DNA from 2 places in the Microbacterium sp. MMO-35 genome. Region 1 is predicted to be linked to the other one. Evidence: predicted binding sites of a transcription regulator. Region 1 holds the regulator's gene; the other holds the start of a gene.
What was found. Region 1 encodes LexA, which represses DNA repair genes until DNA is damaged. Its sites were predicted from a motif close to TCGAACANNTGTTCGA; they were not measured.

Region 2: a site for LexA is predicted at 1,535-1,550, ahead of WFJ01_RS13035 (Rv2578c family radical SAM protein). Genes of this name have one in related genera too.

What each region holds. Positions count from the first base shown of each region.
Region 1 covers NZ_JBBCVH010000013.1:26,578-30,409, reverse strand. Annotated here, with positions in the region: gene hisB (imidazoleglycerol-phosphate dehydratase HisB) at 1-154, opposite strand, end outside; gene WFJ01_RS17770 (histidinol-phosphate transaminase) at 151-1,236, opposite strand; gene WFJ01_RS17765 (LysM peptidoglycan-binding domain-containing protein) at 1,335-1,691, opposite strand; gene lexA (transcriptional repressor LexA) at 2,017-2,703, shown strand; gene metE (5-methyltetrahydropteroyltriglutamate--homocysteine S-methyltransferase) at 2,848-3,832, opposite strand, start outside.
Region 2 covers NZ_JBBCVH010000005.1:321,683-325,514, forward strand. Annotated here, with positions in the region: gene WFJ01_RS13030 (phospholipase) at 1-450, shown strand, start outside; gene WFJ01_RS13035 (Rv2578c family radical SAM protein) at 486-1,526, opposite strand; gene WFJ01_RS13040 (M15 family metallopeptidase) at 1,660-2,592, shown strand; gene WFJ01_RS13045 (acyl-CoA dehydrogenase family protein) at 2,756-3,832, shown strand, end outside.

The sequences.
Region 1 (3,832 bases):
CGGTCAGCGAGTGCTTCGCGAACGCGGTGAGCAGGTGATCGAAGAAGGGCACCGAGGTGTCGATGTGGCTCTGACCGGTGCCGTCCAGGTTCAGCTCGAGCTCGATCGTCGACTCGGAGGTGGAGCGGGTGCGGCGGGCGGAACGAGCGGTCATGAGGCCGATCCTATCGAGGCGAGCGCGTCCAGGAACGCGGTGGTCTCGGCCTCGGTGCCGGCCGTGACGCGCAGGTGATTCGGGATCCCGACATCACGGATCAGGACCCCCTTGTCGTAGAGCGCGCGCCAGGTCGCGGCGGGGTCGGTCACGCCGCCGAACAGCACGAAGTTCGACCAGGAGCGATGCGGTGCGTATCCCAGCGCCTCGAGGGTCGCGGTGATGCGATCCCGCTGGGAGACGATCTCATCGACCATCCCCAGCATGATCGGCGCGTTGCGCAGCGCCGCGATCGCCGCCGCCTGGGTCAGCGCGCTGAGGTGGTAGGGCAGCCGCACCAGACGGAGCGCGTCGATGAACGCGGGGTCCGCGGCGAGGTAGCCGACCCGCGCCCCGGCGAAGGCGAAGGCCTTGCTCATCGTGCGCGAGACGGCCAGCCGCGGCCGCCCGTCGAGCAGGGACAGCGCGGAGGGCGAGTCCTTGGGAGCGAACTCCTGGTACGCCTCGTCCACGATGACGATGCCGCGGGCGGCGTCGTAGACGGCCTCGACCACCTCGAGCGGAAGGGGCGTCCCGGTGGGGTTGTTCGGCGCGCAGAGCAGGATCACGTCGGGGTCGTGCTCGCGCACCTGCGCGACCGCCTCGTCGACGGTGATCTCGTAGTCGGGGTGCCTCGTGCCGGCGACCCAGGTCGCACCCGTCCCCTGGGCCAGCAGGGGGTACATCGAGTACGTCGGGGCGAAGCCGAAAACCGTGCGCCCGGGACCGGCGAACGCCTGGAGGATGTGCTGGAGCACCTCGTTGGATCCGTTGCCCGCCCAGATGTTCGAGGCTTCGAGGCCGTGGCCGAGGTAGCCCGCGAACGCCTCCCGGAGCTCGGTGAACTCGCGGTCCGGGTAGCGGTTCACGTCGCGCAGCGCCACCGCGATGTCGTCGAGGATGTCGCTCGCGACGCTCTCGGGCACCGGATGGGTGTTCTCGTTCACGTTCAGCGCCACGGGCAGCGGCGCCTGCGGGGCTCCATACGGGCGGAGCCCGCGGAGGTCGTCACGAAGGGGTAAGTCGTCGAGCGAGGCAGTCACCCTGCCATGCTAGGCGGCTCGGATGTGCACCGGCGCACAGATGTCGGCGGTTGCAGAGCTCCGGCGGAGCACGGGTGCCGAGTCCGGCGCGGTGCGAGTCAGCGCTGCGTCGCGCTGTACTGCGCGGGGATCGCCAGGTGCTGACCGACCTCGATCACGCCGCCGCCGATCATGTTGAGCTGGGAGATGTCAGCCACGACGTCGCGCGGATCCGCGTCGGGTGCGATCTCGCCCGCGATCGACCACAGCGTGTCCCCGGGCTGCACCGTGACCGTCGCGAACGCGCCTCCCGCGGTGTGCTCGCCCGAGGCGAGAGCCGATCCCCCGCTCAGTGCGGCGAAGGCGATCCCGGCGGCCACCGGCAGCGCGACCAGCGCCGCCAGCACGCGCCGACCGCGGGCGGTGATCCGCAGACGCGTGGCGGGGACCGGTGCGGCGAAGGTGATGCTGCTCATGGTGCTTCTCCTCTGTTGTGTGCGGGTCCGCCTCTCCCCGGATCCCGATAGCTCCTCTGTGTGAGCTTCCGGGGGTCTGGGCCTCTGGAGAGGCGAACCTACGTTCCGAAACTACTTTCGAGTTCGAACATCTGTCAAGCGTTCTTCGAAAATCGGGGATCCGAATTCATCGACACGCTCGAACAGATCTACCGATTCCGCTCCGGTCTCGGATACGGTTTCGATAACAAGACCCCATCACGGACCACCGACATTCGAACCGCCGCCCCCGGACAGGCGGGATCGAACGGCTCCGCGAAGGCCGGACGCACACGAAGGAGATGGCATGAGCGACGGCGCGACCCCCGGCTCCGAGGCCCCGCGGACGCGGCGCCGCAAGAGCCTCAGTGCGAAGCAGATGGCGATCCTCGAGGTCATCCAGACCTCGATCGCCCGGTACGGCTACCCGCCGAGCATGCGCGAGATCGGCGACGCCGTCGGCCTCAAGTCGCTGAGCAGCGTGACGCATCAGCTCGGCCAGCTCGAGCTGAGCGGCTACCTGCGCCGCGACGCCGGCAAGACCCGCGCCATGGAGGTGCTGATCGACCTCCCGGGGACCTCCACGGAGAACCCCGCCGACACGGCGCCGTCGGTCGGCGACGCGGCCCTGGTGCCGCTCGTCGGCCGGATCGCGGCGGGTGTGCCGATCACGGCGGAGCAGCAGGTCGAGGAGATCTTCCCCCTCCCCCGCCAGCTCGTCGGCAAGGGCGACCTGTTCATGCTGAAGGTCTCCGGCGAGTCGATGATCGACGCCGCGATCTGCGACGGGGACTGGGTGGTCGTGCGCTCCCAGGGCACGGCCGAGAACGGCGAGATCGTCGCCGCGATGCTCGACGGCGAGGCCACCGTCAAGACGTTCCGCCGCCGCGACGGTCACGTGTGGCTGCTGCCGCGCAACAGCGCGTTCGAGCCCATCCTGGGCGATGACGCGACCGTGCTGGGCAAGGTCGTGGCCGTGCTGCGCGCGGTCTGATCCTCACGCGCCATCGCGCCATCGCGCCATCGCGCCATCCGCGCCGATACCCCCTCTGCGCACCGAGGCCCCCTCTCAGATCCGGATCTGAGAGGGGGCCTCGGCGCTGTGAGGGGGCCTCGACGAGCAGGACGACCTACACGGTCAGACCGCGACCGACACGTCCTCGCGGACGCGACGGGTGGCCTCGACGATGTTGCGCAGCGAGGCGTTGGTCTCCTCGTAGCCACGCGTCTTCAGGCCGCAGTCCGGGTTGACCCAGAGCTGACGCGTGGGGATCTCCTCGACGGCGCGACGCAGCAGCGTCTCGATCTCGGCGGTCTCCGGCACGCGCGGCGAATGGATGTCGTAGACGCCCGGGCCGATGCCGTGGTCGAAGCCCGAGGCGGCGATGTCGGTGACGACCTCCATGCGGCTGCGGGCGGCCTCGATCGACGTCACGTCGGCGTCCAGAGCGCGGATCGCGTCGATGACCACGCCGAACTCCGAGTAGCAGAGGTGGGTGTGCACCTGCGTGGCGGTCTCCGCACCGGCGGTGGAGAGACGGAACGAGGCGACGGACCAGTCGAGGTAGGCCGGCTGGTCGGCCTTCTTGAGCGGCAGCAGCTCGCGCAGCGCCGGCTCGTCGACCTGGATCACGCCGATGCCGGCGGCCTCGAGATCGGCGATCTCGTCGCGCAGCGCCAGCGCCACCTGGTTCGCGGTCTCCGCGAGCGGCTGGTCGTCGCGCACGAACGACCACGCCAGGATCGTGACGGGACCCGTCAGCATGCCCTTCATCGGCTTCGCCGTGAGGGACTGGGCGTACTGCGACCAGGCGACCGTGATCGGCGCGGGGCGGGAGACGTCCCCCCACAGGATCGACGGACGCGTGGCGCGGGATCCGTAGGACTGCACCCAGCCGTTCTCGGTGACGTCGAAGCCGTCGAGGTTCTCGGCGAAGTACTGCACCATGTCGTTGCGCTCGGGCTCGCCGTGCACGAGCACGTCCAGGCCCAGCTCCTCCTGGAGCTCGACGACACGGCCGATCTCGTCGCGGAGGAAGCCGTCGTACTCGTCGGCGGTGATCTCGCCCCGGGTGAACTGCGCACGGGCGCGACGGATCTCGCCGGTCTGCGGGAAGGATCCG
Region 2 (3,832 bases), on a different contig from region 1:
TACTCGGAGAAGGTCGAAGCGCAGGTGACCGAGGTGCGCGGCAACCTGAACAACGCCGTCGCGCAGAAGCAGGCGGCGGACGCGGCCGCGGCCCAGGCCGCCGCGGAGGCCCAGGCAGCCGCGGAGGCGCAGGCTGCCGCGAACACCCCGGACGGTGCCCGCGCCACCGCGCAGCAGCTGATGGCCAGCGAGTACGGCTGGGGCGATGACCAGTTCCAGTGCCTGAACTCGCTGTGGAACAAGGAGTCGGGTTGGGATTACCAGGCCTACAACCCGTCCGGTGCGACCGGCATCCCGCAGGCGCTGCCGGGCGACAAGATGGCGACCATCGCCGACGACTGGGCCACCAACGCGACCACGCAGATCAAGTGGGGCCTCGGCTACATCTCCAGCGTGTACGGCACTCCGTGCTCGGCCTGGGGTCACTCGCAGGCCACGAACTGGTACTGAGCCCGGATCCGGCAGCGCGGCGGAGGCCGCGGACGTCAGAACAGGGTCGCCGACGGCTCCGGTGCGCGCACAGCGCGCACCGGAGCCGTTCCGCGTGCGCGGGCGGGACGGTCCTCGGAATGCAGCGCCTCGAGACCGTGCAGTCGGATCAGCGGCTTGACGCGCCGGCCGAGCCACTGCCGGTAGTCCTTCGGGGCCTCGGCGGCCGCACCCGGGTACAGTGCCCGATACGACGACAGCAGGTCGGGCCGATGCTCGGAGAGCCACTGGAGGAACCACGGCTTCACGCCGGGCCGCAGGTGCAGCGCTCCGTAGATCACGTGATCGGCGCCCGCCTCCTTGATCCGTCGCAGCGCATCGTCGATCGCGGCCACCGAATCGGTGAGATGCGGCAGGATCGGCATCAGGAACACCCCCACCCGGAATCCGGCGTCGCTGAGGGCCCGCACCGTGTCGAGTCGCGCCTGGGTCGACGGCGCCCCGTGCTCGATCGCCTCGCGCAGCGTCTCGTCGAACATCGCGATCGACAGCTGCACGTCGACCGGCACGCGGGTCGCGGCTTCGACGAGCACCGGGATGTCGCGGCGGATCAGCGTGCCCTTGGTGAGCACCGAGAACGGCGTACCGGAGTCCGCGAGCGCGCGGATGATCCCCGGCATGAGCCGGTACCGCCCCTCCGCGCGCTGATACGGATCCGTGTTGGTCCCGAGGGCCACCGTCTCGTGCCTCCAGGATCCCCGGCGCAGCTCCTTCTCGAGCGTCTCGACCACATTCACCTTGACGACGATCTGCGAGTCGAAGTCGCGCCCCGCATCCAGATCCAGGTAGGTGTGCGTCCCCCGGGCGAAGCAGTAGACGCAGGCATGACTGCAGCCGCGATACGGGTTGACCGTCCAGGAGAAGGGCATCTTCGACGGACCGGGCACGTGGTTCAGCGCCGACTTCGCCAGCACCTCGTGGAAGGTCATCCCCGCGAACTCCGGCGTCGTCACCGTCCGCAGGAATCCGGTGCGGTTCTCCATGCCCGGCAGCGCCTGCGCGTCGGTGTCGTCGATCCTCTGCCCCTGCCATCTCATGACGATATTCGAACATAAGAACGATAGTGGGTCAAGGTCAATGGGGAGAAAGATTCGAGGATGGGAGATCTTCAGGTCGGGCGGTGAGAATGGAGCCGTGGCATACCCGAGGCACCCGACACGCTCTCGCGGCATGCATTCGCGCGTGGTGCTGCTGTTGTTCGTCACGATCGGATTGGCTGTCGCGCTGATCGGCGCGCTCTGGTCGCTCGCCGACGGCTCGGCGCAGAACGGTCCCGCCGGCGCGGCCGAGGATCCGGATCCGGTCGCCGCGGCGGCGGGGATCGAGATGCCCGAGGCCGCGACGAGCCTGCCCGCGGTGCGGCTGCGCGCCGTCGCCGTCGCGGACCCGTGCGGGCAGGCCGCGGTGCAGCAGGCGCTGGCCTCGGGCGGGGATGACGCGGTGGTGTCGGCGTTCGGCGGGGGTGCCGCGTTCCGCGGCGCCGTGGCGACGGGGAACGCGCCGTGCGTCGACCTGTCCGATCCGCACCGCGACTGGGTCGTGGTGAACAAGGCGCGCCCCCTGAACCCGGTGACGTTCGCGCCGTCCTCGTTCGGGGACGTCGCGCTGTCGGTGGACGGCGCCGGCTCCCTCCGCGCGGACACGGCCCAGGCGCTCGACCAGCTGTCCGCCGCCGCGGATGCCGCGGGCGTCGGGACGATCGCGCTCGCCAGCGGCTACCGCTCCTACGACACCCAGGTGCAGACCTACTCCGGGCAGATCGCGCAGTACGGACAGGCGCAGGGGGACGCGCTCTCCGCCCGTCCCGGACACAGCGAGCATCAGACCGGGCTCGCCGCGGACGTCGTCTCCTGCGCGGGCGGCTGCGGCAGCATCGACTCGTTCGGCGGCACCGACGCCGGCGCCTGGGTCGCGCAGAACGCCTGGCAGTACGGCTTCATCGTCCGCTACGGGGCCGGACAGACGGGGGTCACCGGCTACGACCCCGAGCCCTGGCACCTGCGCTACCTCGGCGTGCCGCTCGCGACGGCCTATCACGACGGCGGCTACGCCACCCTCGAGCAGTTCTTCGGGCTCCCCGCGGCCCCGGCGTACCCCGGCTGACCGGCCGCGCGGGGCCGCCCGGTCCGGGGTATGGACCCATCGCACAAACGTGACACGGAGTCTCACGCAGGGTGGGATGCATTCCCACAATCGACGCCGGGATCCGCGGGATCCCGCATAGGATCGCCAGTGCGAAGACGCATCAACGATCTGGAGGAGCGCGATGGAACGCGACATCTACGACGAGGATCACGAGGCTTTCCGGGGTCTCGTCAAGGACTTCATCGGCCGCCACGTCACGAACGAGACCATCGACCGCTGGGAGGCGGCCGGCGAGATCGATCGCGCGACCATGCTCGCGGCGGGCGAGGCCGGCCTGATCGGGCTCTCCGTGCCCGAGGAGTTCGGCGGGGCCGGCATGCTGCAGGACTACCGCTTCCGCACCATCGTGATGGAGGAGGTCATCGCCGCAGGTGCGGGGTCGCTGGCCGGGGCCTTCGGGATCCAGGACGACCTGGCCGTCCCCTACCTCGTGCATATGGGCACCCCCGAGCAGAAGGCGAAGTGGCTGCCCCGCATGGCGACCGGCGAGGTGCTCGGCGCCCTCGCGATGACGGACCCTGGCGCCGGCTCCGACCTGCGCGGCATCAAGACCAACGCGAAGAAGGTCGACGGCGGCTACATCCTCAACGGCGCGAAGACGTTCATCTCCTCGGGCACCACGGCGGACATCGTGGTGACCTTCGTCAAGACGGGGGAGGGCAACCGGCCCGACGCGTTCAGCCTGCTGATCGTCGAGAAGGGCATGGAGGGCTTCGACCAGGGCAAGAAGCTCAGCAAGATGGGCTTCCACGGGTGGGACACCGCCGAGCTCAGCTTCACCGACGTCTTCATCCCCGACGAGAACCTCATCAGCGGCAAGGAGGGTCAGGGGTTCATCCAGCTCATGATGAACCTGCCGCTCGAGCGCCTGTCGATCGGCGTCGCCGCGGCGGCCGCGGCCGAGGCGGCGACGAACTGGACCATCGCCTACACGAAGGACCGCGAGGCGTTCGGAGAGCGCATCGCCGACTTCCAGAACACCCGCTTCCGCCTCGCCGACATGGTCACCACCACCGAGGTGATGTGGGCGTACGTCGACCGCGCGCTGCTCGCCTACAAGGACAGCAAGCTGTCGGCCGAGGACGCCGCGAAGGTCAAGTTCTGGACGACGGAGCGCGAGTGGGAGGTGCTCGACACCGGCGTGCAGCTCCACGGCGGCTACGGCTACATCATGGAGTACCCGATCGCGAAGGCCTTC